One region of the Bacillus sp. Bwzl_19 genome, then DNA from elsewhere that is predicted to be linked to it. Evidence: riboswitches for the same ligand, from Rfam matches in the RefSeq annotation. Region 1 holds a riboswitch; each other region holds the start of a gene.

What was found. Region 1 has a riboswitch for S-adenosylmethionine ahead of ACW5MY_RS18585 (5-methyltetrahydropteroyltriglutamate--homocysteine S-methyltransferase). Riboswitches for the same ligand answer to the same signal wherever they lie in the genome.
Region 2: another riboswitch for S-adenosylmethionine. It lies ahead of metE (5-methyltetrahydropteroyltriglutamate--homocysteine S-methyltransferase); the one in region 1 lies ahead of ACW5MY_RS18585 (5-methyltetrahydropteroyltriglutamate--homocysteine S-methyltransferase).
Region 3: another riboswitch for S-adenosylmethionine. It lies ahead of ACW5MY_RS08450 (phosphoadenylyl-sulfate reductase); the one in region 1 lies ahead of ACW5MY_RS18585 (5-methyltetrahydropteroyltriglutamate--homocysteine S-methyltransferase).

Annotation. Positions count from the first base shown of each region.
Region 1 is NZ_CM142729.1:3,502,469-3,507,927, reverse strand. It holds gene ACW5MY_RS18590 (methyltransferase domain-containing protein) at 228-1,109, shown strand; gene ACW5MY_RS18585 (5-methyltetrahydropteroyltriglutamate--homocysteine S-methyltransferase) at 1,144-2,280, opposite strand; SAM riboswitch class I at 2,359-2,445, opposite strand; gene ACW5MY_RS18580 (LURP-one-related/scramblase family protein) at 2,530-3,006, opposite strand; gene ACW5MY_RS18575 (hypothetical protein) at 3,109-3,276, opposite strand; gene pepT (peptidase T) at 3,854-5,086, opposite strand; gene galE (UDP-glucose 4-epimerase GalE) at 5,298-5,459, shown strand, end outside.
Region 2 is NZ_CM142729.1:1,374,675-1,380,133, forward strand. It holds gene metE (5-methyltetrahydropteroyltriglutamate--homocysteine S-methyltransferase) at 1-1,598, opposite strand, end outside; SAM riboswitch class I at 1,682-1,836, opposite strand; gene ACW5MY_RS07335 (S8 family peptidase) at 1,977-2,936, opposite strand; gene ACW5MY_RS07340 (STAS domain-containing protein) at 3,157-3,990, shown strand; gene ACW5MY_RS07345 (energy-coupling factor transporter transmembrane component T family protein) at 4,036-4,797, opposite strand; gene ACW5MY_RS07350 (ABC transporter ATP-binding protein) at 4,772-5,459, opposite strand, start outside.
Region 3 is NZ_CM142729.1:1,593,499-1,598,957, forward strand. It holds gene carB (carbamoyl-phosphate synthase (glutamine-hydrolyzing) large subunit) at 1-539, shown strand, start outside; gene ACW5MY_RS08430 (dihydroorotate dehydrogenase electron transfer subunit) at 536-1,306, shown strand; gene ACW5MY_RS08435 (dihydroorotate dehydrogenase) at 1,306-2,241, shown strand; gene pyrF (orotidine-5'-phosphate decarboxylase) at 2,210-2,929, shown strand; gene pyrE (orotate phosphoribosyltransferase) at 2,926-3,558, shown strand; SAM riboswitch class I at 3,661-3,765, shown strand; gene ACW5MY_RS08450 (phosphoadenylyl-sulfate reductase) at 3,892-4,593, shown strand; gene ACW5MY_RS08455 (inorganic phosphate transporter) at 4,606-5,459, shown strand, end outside.

The DNA of each region.
Region 1 (5,459 bases):
AGAAACAGTTCGGTTCATTGTAAGAACGGGACGCAGCTGATAAAATGGATCTGAGGGCACAGCCTTCAAAAGACGGCAGAAAAGGGGTCATCTTCATGATCATCCAGTTCATTCGTTACAGATAATGAGAGGTATAGATAAATAGGTTAAACCTTCCAATTTGGTGAGGTTTATTTGTCTATGCCTTTTTCATTTCATCAGAATAACGAATGAATGAGGTGTTTTTTTTGACGTCTATGAAAAGAAAACGCGCGGAATTACTGAATGCATGCCAGTCCGTATTCAGGTGTCCGCTATGCCGCACGGCCATGGCGGTTTCGCAATATCAAAGCCTGATATGCGGACATGGGCATACATTTGATATATCAAAACAAGGCTATGTGAATTTCCTCAATAAATCGGTCAAAACCCGCTATGACAGGCAGCTGTTCGAAGCGAGACACGAGCTTTTTGAGAGGCGGGAGTTTTTTTCGCCGGTTCAAAAAGAGATCGCCGTCATCATCAGCCGTATTCAATCTCCGCGAAAACAGGCGGCGGTATTGGATGCGGGATGCGGAGAGGGCTCCCATTTAGACGCTGTATGCAGATTGCTGCAGCCCGCTTTTTCCGTGACGGGAATCGGCATTGATATCTCGAAAGAAGGTGTGCTGCAAGCTGCAAAAGCCTTCGGGGATCATAATATTTTTGCCGTCGCTGATGTGGCGGATACGCCGTTTGCCGACAGCAGTTTTGATGTGATTCTGTCTGTTTTGTCACCTTGGAATTACAAGGAATGCAGCAGGCTTTTAAGAAAGGGCGGCACAGTCATTAAAGCGGTGCCGCGGCGCGATTACTTGAAAGAAGTAAGGGAATTCTTCTTCGGAGACAGTCCTGAACGGAATGATACCGCTGAGTCTGCGGCCGTCCGTTTCCAAACCGGCTTTCAAGCCTTTGAGCGCAAGCGGCTGTGTTACACGAAGACCTTATCGCAGCCTGATCTTGAGCTGCTTGTGAAAATGACGCCCTTAACATGGAAATGTTCTGATGAAAGCATTCAGCGCTTTATCAGCCGGAAAGCGGCTGATATTACGATAGATATCGATATTTTAATCGGAACCGATCCGCTGTAAAACGAAAAAGACACGCTGTAAGCGTGTCTTTTTTTTATTTCCAGACTTCATCGGCAATGTCGACGACATGGCGCAGTTTCGCCCATTGCTGTTCTTCTGTGATCAGATTTCCTTCCTCAGTCGAAGCGAACCCGCATTGCGGGCTGAGGCAAAGCTGATCCAGGCTGACATATTGAGAAGCTTCTTCAATCCGGCGTTTAACCGCATCCTTGTCTTCGAGTTCGCCGTGTTTCGACGTAATCAAACCGAGCACAAGCTGAAGATCAGAGCGTTTGACATAACGAAGCGGTTCAAAGCCGCCGGAGCGGGAATCATCATATTCCAAGAACAATCCGTCAAGGTCAAGTCCGTCAAAAATCGTTTCCGCCGCCGCATCATATCCGCCTTCAGCCGTCCATGTGGACTGGAAGTTGCCGCGGCAGATATGCATCGTAACCTTCAGATCGGCAGGACGATCTTTGATGGCGTCATTAATGGAAGCGGCGAACAGCCTGCGCAGCTCATCCGGCGTCGTGCCGAAAGCTTCAATCTGACGAAGCCCCGCCTCCGATAAGAAAACGGCCCATGCGGTATCATCGAGCTGAAGATAGCGGCACCCGGCGTCATAGAAAGCCTGAATCGCTTTTTTATACGCCTGTGATACATCATGCTGAAATTGTTGGTAATCGTTCTGATACGCCGCTTTTTCCAATTTTCCGCGGAAAAACAGCATATTCGGGCTTGGGATGGTCATTTTTGGCACAGCATCGCCGGCAATGCTGTGCAGGAATTTATAATCTTCAAGTATCGGATGCTGAGAAAATTCAATATCTCCCGTTACTTTAATGCCGCGCGCTTTCGTCTGTACGTTGTGGAACTGAATGCCGCTCTCAGGCGTAAACGCTTCGACGCCGTCTAAGTTTTCGAGAAAATCGAAATGCCACCAGGCACGGCGGAATTCGCCGTCTGTCACGACATTGAGGCCGGTTTCTTTTTGCTTTTCCACACTGCGGATGATTTCTTTGTTTTCGATTTCGCGCAGCTGTTCTGCCGAAATCTCATCAGCCGCTCTTTGCAGACGGGCTTGCTTCACAGCCGCCGGCCGCAGCAGGCTTCCGACCTGATCCGCGCGAAACGGCGGGTTTTTTCTTAGAAGAGTGTGCAATGGTTGCTCTGTGTTTTGCTGTGACATGAACGATTCCTTCTTTCCTGATGAAATATAAAAAAGCTCTTCCCTCGGATAGGGAAGAGCTTGCGTCCGCAAATCTCAACCTTATCTTCAGGATTTAGCACCATTCTGCTGAACAGCGGTTGCCGGGTATCATAGGGCCAGTCCCTCCACCTCTCTTGATAAGGAAATATGCTATTTTTCAGAATAAACTGTAATACTATTAATCTTAGTATGTTTTCTAGAATTGTCAATATATTTCGATAAATATTTTTATTTGTCACCCTCAAATAGAACCATATCAATCACAATTGCGATTGCGAGACAAAGAACGATATCCTCTTCATTTTCAATCTGCAGATGATAGGAATCGCCCCAGCTCATCCATGTTTTACTGACGGTCATCCGGCTTGATTTTCCGTCTGTCACTTGAAAATTCCGTCCCCACACGTCGCCGGTAATATCCCAGCCGAGGCCGGAAATTTCAAATTTCGGTTTGAAAAACGTTACTTTCTTGATGACTTGGCATACAGGTTTGCCGCTTACGGAAATCTCGTAACGGGGAACGAGCGACATCAGTTTCTGACTGACGCTGGCGAGTGTGCGTCCGTCCAAATCAGTCAGCTTCAGTTCATCGCCGAACGAAAACAACTTTCCCTCCGCATTGAAGACTTCTTTTCCGCTTTCAAGAAACACTTGAAACCGATTCTTAAATGTAAACACCCGCTCTTTGATATAAAAATGATTCATAAAAAAACTCCTTTTTTATGTTGTACGTAAAAAGGAGGCGGATGGTTTCATATAGGCAGGTGCATAAAAAAAGGCTGCCGATTTTGCGGCAGCTGTCGTTTTTTATGATAGCGGCATCCGGCGTTTTTGACGGATCGCATTTAAATCAATGATGTTATTCGTGTCGGCAGCTGTCACCAGCGGGCTTGTCTTTGGCGTTTTCCGGCGGTTGTCCTTACTGAAAGAGAAAACCAGGTATCCTGTCAAAGCAGCAAAAATAAGTAGCATCATTTTACATACCTCCCAAAAAAAGTTTTGGTATTATTATTGTACGAAAAAACAAACGAAAAGTATTCAAACAATTGTCACTTTTTTAAAAAATAACGACATTTTCCGTAAAAACGACTATAAGTTGCAAGGGATTTCACTCATGTTGTGGTTCTATAGATTGTATCGGCTGCTGAATGATTAACGTTTATATCACTTTTTTACTATTTTTTAACAGAGTCGAATTAACTAATTCAGTGTTTTCGTTTGCCTTGTGTTATTCAGTACCCTAAAAAATCCTATGATATGCAAAATAACTGCTTCTAACAGATGATTATAGATTGACAGCGCTTTCTTTATTTTTTGTAAGAAAACGATAAGTTATCTTAAAAAAATCGTTTGAACATTTTCCGCAGCTTTTTAAAAGGATTTGATTTCGTTTCCAAAACGCGCGGGTCTTTTAAGGTTTTTTTCAATTCTTTCGCTACAGTGCCTCTTGCCATAGTCTTCACTCCTTTTTTCCATTTCATACCTTATATACGTAAAGAAAGAAGGAAAGGTTTCACGTGAAAGAAAAAAACCAAAGCAGGGGGCTTTGGTTTTACGCGCGTTCTTCAAACAGCCTGGCGATTTCAACAATAACGTTTACCGCTTTTTCCATATGATCGACAGAAATGTATTCATATTTTCCGTGGAAGTTTTGGCCGCCGGTGAAGATGTTCGGCGTCGGCAGTCCCATGTAAGAGAGCTGTGATCCGTCGGTTCCGCCCCGGATCGGTTCGATAATCGGTTCGATGTCGAGGTTTTTCATGGCTTGATATGCGACGTCGACGATCTCTTTGACCGGTTCGATTTTTTCTCTCATATTGTAGTATTGATCATGCAATTCAAGCTTGATGCTTTCTTTGCCGTATTTGGCCGTAAGCGCGTCGGCGGTTTTCTGCATATATTCTTTTCGTTCTGTAAAGCGCTCTCTGTCAAAATCTCTGATGATATACGACAGGGCGGCTTCAGAAACGTCGCCGTTCATGGAAAGCAAGTGATAGAAGCCTTCATATCCTTCCGTATATTCCGGCGCTTCTTCTTTCGGCAGCGCGTGATGAAATTCCATCGCGATTTTTGAAGCGTTTACCATTTTGTTTTTTGCCGTTCCGGGGTGAACGCTTTTTCCGTAACAAGTAAGCTTAGCTGCGGCTGCGTTGAAGCTTTCATATTGCAGTTCGCCGAGGGGGCCTCCGTCTATCGTGTAAGCGAATGCGGCGTTGAAGCGGCCGACATCAAATTTGTGAGGGCCTCTGCCGATTTCTTCATCAGGCGTGAAGGCGACCCGGATCGTGCCGTGTTTGATGTCAGGGTGTTTGATCAAGTACGCCATTGCTGTCATGATTTCGGCGATGCCCGCTTTGTTGTCGGCTCCGAGCAGCGTCGTGCCGTCCGTTGTGATCAGCGTCTGGCCTTTATAGCGGGAAAGCTCCGGGAATTGTTCAGGCGAAAGGACGACATTGAGTTTGTCATTCAGAACGATATCATGTCCGTCATAGCTCTCAATAATCTGAGGATTCACATTTTTTCCGGTAAAATCAGTTGCGGTATCCACGTGAGCCAGAAAACCGACAGTCGGCACGTCTTTATCCGTATTAGCCGGAAGAGTCGCCATCACGTACCCATTGTCATCGACTGTGATTTCTGTCATGCCGATCGACTTTAATTCATCCGCCAGCATGTTGGCCAAAGTCAGCTGTCCGGGGGTTGAAGGGCAGTTTTCATTGTTTTCGTCAGACTGTGTATCGACTTTTACATAAGAGGTAAAGCGTTCAATGATTTCATTTTTCATACCGTCATCTCCTTTGTCTTATCTTACCATGTGCGGGGGAGGGATTTCTATTTCGCCACCCGTTTTGAATCGAAGGCTCTGTTTTTTACGCGAATGAAAACAAATTATGAAGAAACGATGACTAAACGATTAAACTTTTTGGAAATGGATGATTGAGGAAGAAAAAAACTATATAATATGGACAGTTCATTCAATAGGGGAGGCTTTCTTCATGGCGATTTTAGTGACAGGCGGAGCGGGTTATATCGGAAGCCATACATGTGTCGAGCTGTTAAACAGCGGCTATGAGATCGTGGTTCTGGATAATCTGTCAAATAGTTCACCGGAAGCATTGGAGCGGGTAAAAGACATTACCGGAAAAGGGCTTGTGTTT
Region 2 (5,459 bases), 1.6 Mb from region 1:
ATAAATTCGACATCTCCGAAAATGACAGGCGGACGTACGCAGCGTGAACCGTAAGACTGCACCCATGCATATTTCGTAAAGGCGAATCCGGCCAGTTTTTCACCGAAGTATTCTACCATGTCCGTCCGTTCAAATTCTCCGTGAACGAGCACATCTAACCCGATTTCTTCCTGAATGTCAACCCAGCGCTTCGTTTCCGCATTAATAAAGGCTTGGTATTGTTCGTCCGTCCACTCTTTTTTTCGCCATTTTTGGCGTGCGCTCCGCACTTCAGCAGATTGAGGGAAGCTTCCGATTGTCGTCGTCGGCAGAAGGGGAAGACCGAGTGATTCATTTTGCAGCGCCAATCGTTCCTCAAAGCTTGCAGGACGGGAGAAATCTTTTTCCGTCAGCTGATTCAGTTCTTCTTTTTGAGCTGAGTTCGCCCCTGTTGCGAAAGCTTTCAGTGCTTTCAGTGCCGCTTTGGACTCTTCGATCTGCGCACTGACGGCCGCTTTGCCGGACAGGAGGCCTTCTTTTAAGACACCGAGTTCCGCCAACTTTTCTTTAGCGTATGACAGGCCGTTCAGCAGATCTTTTTCAAGATGTTCGTCAGGGTGTTTTGCCACCGGGACGTGCAGAAGGCTGCTTGAAGGCTGAATCCATAATTCCTCTATGTCAGCGTGGCTGAGGATATCAAGAGTCGCATCAAGGCGTTCTTCAGCATCGATTTTCCAAATATTGCGGCCGTCAATCACACCCGCTGCCAGCACTTTATCTTTCGGGAAGCCGTGTTTTTTCAATTGCTCCAGGTTTCTGCCTTTATCATGCACGAAATCAAGCCCGATTCCCTGTACAGGATAAGAAACAAGTTCTTCATACGCATCGACCGAATCAAAGTATGTCTGTAAAAGGACGTTCAGCCCTGAAAGCTCTTTTGTGATCGATTCATAGAGTTCTTTTGCGGCGCGGACATCTTCAGAAGAAGCTGTCACAAGGGCTGGCTCATCAATCTGAACCCATTTGACGCCTTCTGCTTCAAGCTCTTTCAGCAGCTGAACATAAAGAGGGACAAGGCGCTTTTGAATCGCTTTTGCTTCTGATTCTTCGTAACCTTTCGCAAGCGTGACAAATGTGTACGGACCGACAATGACGGGTTTCGTTTCCACTCCGAATTCTTCTTTGATCCGGCGGTAGTCGTCAAGCTGTTTGTTTCTCGTCAGACGGAATTCAATGCTTTCGTCATATTCAGGAACGATGTAATGGTAGTTGGTATTAAACCATTTCGTCATTTCACTGGAAACGGCGTCTTTTACACCGCGGGCAATCGCGAAATATGTATCAATGGGGTCCGTAATGCTGCGGAATCTTTTCGGAATCCAGTTAAAGCTGACGGCTGTATCGAGCACATGGTCATAATGGGTGAAATCAGAGACCGGCACAATATCAATATTTTGGTCAAGCTGTGTTTTGACAGCTGATAAGAATAAACCGTCAAGCTCTTTAAGAAACGTTTCTTTATCAGTTTTTCCTTTCCAATAAGCTTCAAGCGCTTTTTTCCATTCTCTGTTCAAGCCGATTCTCGGAAAACCAAGATTCGAAGTTTTAATAGTTGTCATTAAGTCTCCTCCTTTAAGTGAGATGTAACAAAAAAGCCTCTTTCTCATGAGAGAAAGAGGCTTTAACATCAAAATGTAAGCCTCTCTTATCTCTCAGATCACGTCTGATGGAATTAGCACCGTGCCTTAAGAGACAATCGTCTCGGCGCAAAAATCACGCGCCCCATTTCACAATGGAATTACGGTCGGTTGCTGTTGGGGTCAAAAGGCCAATCCCTCGCCCAACTCTCGATAAGAGAAAATATTTCAATTTTTTTGAAAAGTTACATCATTTGTTGGTTATCTTATCAGCTTATTCAGATCACTGTCAATAGAAAATCTCACATTTTAAAAAATTGATGATGTGACAAGCTGATCAATCATTATATGAGAAACATATCAGAAAGACAGCAGCTGTGCCTGTTCGGCTTTTTCCATCAGCACATCAGGCGCGTCTAAATACAGAAATCCGTTCCCGGCCAATGTTTTGGCGATATCCAAGGGAAGGGTCCGCCGCACAAGTTGGGCGTAAACTTCTGCCTCAGAAAGCGTCCGCTGAAACGAGGCCTGTTCAAGCCCTTTTATTAAGGCAAGCGCTCCGCTCACATGCGGGGCGGCCATCGAAGTGCCCGTCAGCTTCCCGTATTTATGGTTGGGAAGGGTGGAGAGAATGTTTTCGCCGGGAGCCACCAGGTCAATCTCTTTATTTACGTTTGAAAATTCTGACGATTTTCGCGCGACTGAGACTGATCCGACGGCAATTACTTCGTTGTAAGCGGCCGGATACGACAGTTCCTCTGTCCGCTCGTCTCCGTCGCCTTCGTTTCCTGCTGCGCAAACGACCAGTACACCGCTTTTTACCGCATTTGTGACGGCTTCTTTCAGTTCAGGCACATCGCTCGGCCCGCCGAGTGACATAGAAATGATATCAGCCTTTTGTTCAACAGCGTAGTTGATGCCGTTAATGATCCATTCGTATTTTCCGCTGCCGTTTTGACCGCCGAGAACTTTCACGATTAAAAGGCTCGCTTCCGGCGCAACTCCCGAAATTCCGCCGTTTGAATCATTGGCGGCAATCGTTCCGGAAACATGTGTCCCGTGTCCGTTGTAATCGGAAAACGCGTCTTCTTTGCCTCCGTCATCATCGGTGAAGTTTTTCCCGCCGATAATCCGGTCTTTCAAATCAGGATGATTAACGTCACAGCCTGTGTCAAGCACTGCGATTTTAATATCCTTGCCTTTAAACCCTTTTGCCCACAATTCTGGCGCCTTAATCACTTTAATACCCTCAGGAAGCTCGTTCACATCCATGATTTGCTCATCCGTGACATAAGGAATCAACCGCATTTCACCATTCATAAAAAAGCCCTCCTTTTTTATGCTTGCGAGTGGATTCAAGGGTGTTGCTACTATTTTATGGCAGAGCCTGCCGCGCGGAAAGAGTCATTTGAAGCATTTTCATAAAAAAGGCGCAATCTATCGCACTAAAAAATTTCAAATAAATGGATAGTTTAACAGCTTTCATTTTGATTCATCACCCGGTAACGCTATAATTGGAAAATGGGAAAGGAGAAGAGGTATGAAGATAAGTGAAGCATTATACGACTATTTTTCAGGACAGGTTGATCAAATTGCGGAAGATTGGATCGAAACGATGGAAGATTCGGATCCGAATTCAATTTATTCTTTGACAAATCCCGTCATCAGAGAAGAACTGAAGGAGCAGGATAAAGAATTTTATCGGCATATTAATAACATGTATATCATGCCGGAAAAAGAATTTTTAGAAGAGTTCGAGCAGTGGGTGATTGAGCTTGCGAAAGACCAGAAGCATCTGGATACTCCCGTCCAGTACGTTGTCCGTGAATTCATGAGAAACCGGAGGCTGTATATCAGTTATTATGACGCGTTTGCCGATGAACATGAATCCGCGTTTGCTGAGGGAGAAAGGAAGAGATGGGAGGATTTAATTGTCCAAGTATTTGATTTTACAATATACAAGTTTGTCGATCATGCCGAGCATAATTCAAAAATGCAGCTGAATGCGCAAAGAGAAATGATTTTAGAGTTAAGCTCGCCGGTTATTACACTGAGCAAACGGACGGCGCTTCTGCCGCTTGTCGGAGATATTGACACGGAGCGCGCCAAATTCATTCTGGAAAATACGCTGAGCACATGTGCGGATCGGCTGATTGAGCATCTGTTAATTGACTTGTCAGGCGTAGTCGTTGTCGATACGATGGTGGCGCACCAGATTTTTAAATTAATTGAGGCGCTGAATCTGATCGGCGTTACGTCCACTTTATCCGGAATCAGGCCGGAAATTGCCCAAACCGCCGTACAGCTCGGTATTAATTTCTCAGATATTACGATCAAATCCAACCTCGCTCAGGCTCTTAATTACCATCAGTAACATACATAACAAAACAGGCTGCCGAATCACTCCGGCGGCCTGTTTTTATAAAAACAACAGTGAAACGAGACAGCTCGCGCCGAATAACAGAAGCACGAGCAGGAAAAAGAACCAATCGGCGCGGCGCACAGTAACCGTTCTGTAAAATGTGCGGTTTCGGCTGCCCGTAAAGCCTTTAGACTCCATCGCGATCGCTGTTCGTTCCGCCTTTCTGATTGCGCCTGCCAAAAGCGGAATGGTGAAGCGTCTGAAGGCGGAGATCTTTCCTTTCAGCCCGGAATCAGACGCCGCGCCTCTGATTCTGTGCGCCTGCCGGATGATCAGGATTTCATCTTTCAGAAGAGGGAGAAACCGGAACCCGGCGATAACGCCGTAGGCAAGCTTCGGCGGGAGCTTACACTGCTGAATCAGACTGAGCATAAACAGAATCGGATCGGTTGTGAAAAGAAACATCATCGACAAAGCGGAAAAACATAAAATACGAAACGCGATAGAAATCCCGAGCGCCGCGTTGGCACTGTTGACGGCAATCGGCCCGAGCTTAAACAGCAGATTGCTTCCGGTTGTCGGGACGTTTCCGAATACGGCGGCGGTCCATAAAGAACCAAAGGCAAGAATGACAAACGGAATCGTAAACAGCAGCCATTTTTTCAGCGGCACGCTTCCCGCCAAGAGGACGCCTCCCGCAATGATGATATAAAACACAGCTGGGGTGTACGGATTATAAATAAACGACAGCATAACCACGCATAACAAAACAGCCGCCGCCTTAATGGACGGGTTAACAGCTTCCAGCCGCACGTTCATTTCTCCGCCTCCTGTCCTGTTTCATCCATTCATACCGCAGCGGCAAAGCTAAATGCGCCCGCTCCGCGGTTCCGATATGATCAGTAAACAAAGAATCGGGAGTTCCGCGGTATACCAGCTTCGTGCCGCAGAGCACAAGGATCGTGTCCGCATAATCTGAGACGAGCTCCATATCATGTGTCACCATCAAAACAGCCGTTCCTTCCTTTTGAATCTCCCGCAGCATCAGCATACACTCACGCGCCGTTTTTGCGTCCTGCCCGAAAGTCGGTTCATCAAGCAGCAAAACTTTCACATTGTGCATAAGCATCGTCGCGACGCTGAGCCTGCGTTTTTGTCCTTGGCTTAAAGAAAACGGATGCTGTGAGGCATGGCGTCTCAGGCCGAACCGGGTTAACAGCTGAAGAGCTTTCTCCTTTGCGGCATTGCCGTCTTCAAAGCCGAACAGCAGCTCGTTAATAACAGAATCTGTGACAAACTGGTGTTCAGGGTTTTGGAAAACATATCCCATCAGGCGCCGCAGCTCTTTTTCTGAATAGGAATCTATCGGTCTGCCGTCTATTTTGATGTCTCCGCTCACAGGACGGATGAGCTTGGCCGCGGCGGACAGGAGCGTGGACTTTCCTGTTCCGTTAGGGCCGGCAATCGCAGTAATTGACCCT
Region 3 (5,459 bases), 1.8 Mb from region 1:
TGAGAAGAGTGGATATTACATTAGGGCCTGAAATGAAATCGACGGGAGAGGTCATGGGCAAAGATTCAACCCTGGAAAAAGCGCTCTACAAAGCGCTGATTGCCTCTGGCATTCAAATCCCGAATTACGGCTCAGTGCTATTGACCGTTGCCGATAAAGATAAAGAAGAAGGACTTATGATCGCGAAGCGGTTCCACGCAATCGGCTATAACATCTTGGCGACGGAAGGAACGGCGGCTTATTTGAAAGACGCCCGGATTCCGGCTCAGGTCGTCGGGAAAATCGGCGAAGAAGGAAAAAATCTCATCGACGTCATCAGAAACGGTGAAGCGCAATTTGTCATCAATACGCTGACAAAAGGCAAACAGCCGGCCAGAGACGGCTTCAGAATCCGCCGCGAATCCGTTGAGAACGGAGTCGCCTGCCTGACATCTTTAGATACGGCCGAAGCCATTTTGCGGGTATTGGAAAGCATGACTTTCTGTGCGGATCATATGCCTGCATCTGAAACCAATCAAAAGGCGGCTGTCACGATATGAAAAAAGCGCATTTGACTGTTCAATCCAATTCGGAAATTGCCGACCAGATCTATAAGATGGTGCTGAAAGGAGAACTTGTCCGGCACTTTACCGAGCCGGGACAATTTCTTCATTTAAAGGTGAGTGACGCGGTCACGCCGCTTTTAAGAAGGCCGCTCAGCATTGCGGACGTCGATTTCGCCGTGAATGAAGTATCCGTTATCTACAGAACTGACGGTGAGGGAACGCGTCTTTTGTCCGAGAAAAAAGAGGGCAGCATGATTGACGTTCTCGGCCCTCTCGGCAACGGATTCCCCGTCCGGCGGATTGAACCCGGCAAAACCGCGCTGTTAGTCGGAGGCGGAGTCGGGGTTCCGCCTTTGCAGGAACTGTCAAAGCGCCTGACGGAAAAAGGCGTAAACGTCATTCACGTGCTTGGGTTTCAATCAGCAAAGGATGTTTTTTATGAACAGGAATGTCTCGCGTACGGAGACACCTATGTGGCAACGGCTGACGGGACATATGGAGAAAAAGGATTTGTCACTGACATCATCCGCGAAAAGCAGCTCGAATTCGATGTCCTGCTCAGCTGCGGTCCGACACCGATGCTGAAAGCACTGAAGCAGCAGTACGGCCATAAAGAGGTTTATCTCTCGATGGAGGAGCGGATGGGCTGCGGCATAGGGGCCTGCTTCGCCTGCGTGTGCCGTACGGGCGAAAGCGATACATCATATGTGAAAGTCTGCCTTGACGGGCCGGTATTTAAAGCTGAGGAGGTGGCGCTGTAATGTTAGAGGTGAATTTGCCGGGTCTCCGATTGAAAAACCCGATCATCCCCGCTTCCGGATGTTTCGGTTTCGGAAAGGAATATGCCGGATTTTATGATTTATCATGCCTCGGAGGCATCATGATTAAAGCCACTACGAACGAAGCGCGTTTCGGAAATCCGACACCGAGAGTGGCGGAGACAAGCGCGGGAATGCTGAATGCCATCGGCCTGCAAAATCCCGGACTTGAGCATGTACTCAAACATGAGCTGCCTTGGCTTGAACAGTTTGACACGCCGATTATCGCAAACGTCGCCGGTTCTCAGGTGGAAGACTATAAAGAAGTGGCCGAGCACATCAGCAAAGCGCCGAATGTGCATGCGCTTGAACTTAACATTTCGTGTCCGAATGTCAAAACGGGCGGGATTGCTTTTGGCACTGATCCCGCCATGGCGGCCGATCTGACAAAAGCGGTGAAAGAAGTTTCCGCAGTGCCTGTATATGTGAAGCTTTCGCCTAATGTCGCCAACATAACCGAAATTGCCAAGGCGATTGAAGCAGCCGGTGCTGACGGCCTGACGATGATTAATACACTCGTCGGGATGAGGCTCGATCTTAAGACAGGACGGCCGATTTTAGCAAATAAAACGGGCGGACTGTCAGGCCCGGCAATCAAACCGGTCGCCATCCGGATGGTATACGAAGTCAGCCAGGCCGTTCAAATTCCGATTATCGGGATGGGCGGCGTCCAGACCGCGGAGGATGCACTGGAATTTCTTCTTGCCGGGGCGAGTGCTGTTGCAGTCGGCACGGCAAACTTCGTCAATCCGTTTGTCTGCCCGGAAATCATAGAACAGCTCCCTCGTGTGCTGCGCCAATACGGCTTTCAATCTGTAAGTGAATGCATCGGAAGGAGCTGGAAGCATGAAAAACAACCTGCCCATCATCGCGCTTGATTTTGCATCAGGGGAAGAGACTTTAGCGTTTTTAGATTTGTTTGAAAAGGAAAGGCTGTTTGTCAAAACGGGGATGGAACTTTTTTATCAGGAAGGCCCGGCCATCATTCACCAATTAAAAGAACGGAATTGTGACATATTTTTAGATTTGAAGCTTCACGATATTCCGACTACAGTCAATAAAGCGATGAAACGGCTTGCCGGCCTCGGCGTTGATCTCGTCAATGTCCATGCAGCGGGAGGCGCACGGATGATGCGCGCGGCTCTAGAAGGGCTTGAAGAGGGCACGCCGAGAGGCAAAAAACGCCCGTCTTTAATTGCAGTCACCCAGCTGACCAGCACTTCAGAGCAGATGGCGAAGGAAGAGCTTCTGCTGCAAAAGCCGCTTTTAGAAACGGTTGTTCATTACGGAAAAATGGCGGAAGAGTGCGGGCTGGACGGAGTGGTATGTTCGGTTCATGAAACAAAAGCCATTTATGAAGCGGTCCGGCCGTCATTTCTGACAGTCACGCCCGGCATCCGCACCGCTAGTGACGCATCTGACGATCAAGTCCGGACGGCGACTCCGTCATTTGCGAAAGAAAACGGCTCGTCAGCCATTGTCGTGGGCCGCTCAATTACAAAAGCGGAAAATCCCGTTAAAGCATATGAAGCAATTAAACTGGAATGGGAGGGTGTTCGCCGATGAAACAAGCTATCGCAAAACATCTATTACACATTGAAGCTGTCTTTTTACGTCCGAATGAGCCATTTACTTGGGCGAGCGGCATTTTATCACCGATCTATTGTGACAACCGTCTGACATTGTCGTATCCGGAAGTGAGAAATGACGTGGCGGACGGGCTCAGCAAACTGCTGAAAGAGCATTTCCCCGAAGCGGAGATGATCGCCGGAACTGCAACGGCAGGCATTCCGCACGCTGCGCTTCTCGCAGACCGTACTGGCGCGCCGATGTGCTACGTCAGAAGCAAGCCGAAAGCGCACGGCAAAGGAAATCAAATAGAAGGCGCCGTTAAAAAAGGGCAAAAAACAGTCGTGATTGAAGACTTGATTTCTACCGGAGGCAGCGTGCTCGAAGCTGCGGCGGCCCTTCAAAAAGAGGGTGCGGAAGTCCTCGGCGTCATCTCCATTTTTACATACGGACTGCCGAAAGCAAGAGAAGCCTTTAAAAAAGCGGGTCTGCCGTATTACTCATTAACGGATTATGACACGCTGATTGAAGTGGCGCTAGAAAACGGAACGATTCATTCAGATGACGTTGAGAAACTGAAATCATGGAAACAGAATCCCGAGTCAAAAGATTGGTTTAAAAAATAATAATAATAAAAACAGGCCTCAGGGCCTGTTTTTATTATTCCTATCAAAAAACTCGGGTTGACTTCTGTTAGAATTGTGCTAAAATTTAGTACAAATCTAAAAAGCTTATCAAGAGCGGCTGAGGGACTGGACCGATGACGCCCGGCAACCTGCATGTATTGCAAGGTGCCGCATCCAGAAAAATGCACAGCATTTTGAAGATAAGGGCTATATCGGGTCACTGTCTTTCATTCCGCTGGATTGAAAGTTTTTTTATGAAAAAAAGATTGAGGGATAAGACAACCGGCAGAAAACAACAGCTGTTTGATTGTCTCCGGGAGGAGGAAAGAAAAAATGCTAACGTATGACACATGGGAAGAACCGGCGATTACATTTCCGGAAGACGATTCCTATAAAGGCGCGCTATCCGTTTTAAAATGGGCGTACGGCCACTACGGAGACCAGCTTGTTTACGCGTGCAGCTTCGGGATTGAGGGCATCGTCCTGATCGATTTGATTTCTAAAGTGAAAAAAGACGCGGAAATCGTGTTTCTCGATACGGGCCTTCACTTTAAAGAAACCTATGAAACGATCGAAAAAGTGAAAGAACGTTATCCGGGACTTAACATCATCCTGAAACAGCCCGGCCTTACGCTTGAGGAACAGGCCGAGGCTCACGGGGATAAACTATGGGAAAGAGAACCGAACCAGTGCTGCTTCATCAGAAAAATTCTGCCGTTAAGAGAAGCGCTCGCCGGGCGTCCGGCATGGCTGTCAGGCCTTCGCCGCGATCAAGGGCCGAGCCGGGCGAATACGAATTTCCTGAATAAAGACGACAAGTTTCAATCAATTAAAGTCTGCCCGCTGATCCATTGGACATGGAAAGACATCTGGAGATATACATCCAAGCATGAGCTGGATTACAATATCCTTCATGATCAGGGCTATCCGAGCATCGGCTGTGAACCGTGCACTTCACCTGCGTTTACCGCAGAAGATTTGCGCAGCGGCAGATGGAACGGCATGGCGAAAACAGAATGCGGACTGCATGAATAAAGGAGCTGCAAGATGGAATTAGCCGCTATTTTATTCAGCCTGTTTTTTGCCATGAATATCGGAGCCAGCGGAGCCGCAGCTTCAATGGGAGTCGCTTACGGGTCAGGCGCCGTTAAAAAGAAAACGTATGCGCTGATCATCTGCGCAGCCGGCGTCCTGTCAGGGGCGGTTATCGGCGGCGGAGAAGTCGTTAAGACGATCAGCGGCGGAATCATTCCCGAACAGACAATTACGCTCACCATCGTCTGCATTATTATCGGGGCGGCGGCGCTATCGTTATTCACGGCGAATGTGCTCGGCATTCCGCTGTCGACGAGTGAGGTCACTGTCGGAGCGATTGTCGGTGTCGGCGTCGCATACAAAGTGTTGTTTTTACAGCATCTTCTGGTGATCGTGATCTTTTGGGTGCTTGTTCCGTTTGTCGCATTCTGTTTCACGTTTCTCGTATCGAAGGTATTCAGTTATCTGAATATTCGGGTCGTTTCGAATCGGAAACAGAAGATTTTGGGGATTGTGCTGCTTGTTGCGGGGTTTTGGGAAGCTTTTTCAGCCGGAATGAACAACGTCGCAAATGCGGTAGGCCCGTTGGTTGCGGCCGGCGTGCTCAGCGTGTCCAAAGGGACGCTGTACGGAGGCGTATTTGTCGCTCTCGGCGCTCTGCTATTAGGACGCAAAGTGCTTGAAACCAACGGAAAAAAGATTACGAGATTTTCAGCCGGCGAAGGCATCCTGCTTTCCGGAACCGGCGCGGGGCTTGTCATTATCAGTTCCGTCTTCGGTCTGCCTGTCCCTTTGGCGCAGGTGACATCATCATCAATTATCGGTATCGGAATGGCCAAAAACGGGCCGAACGTTTTTCATAAAGA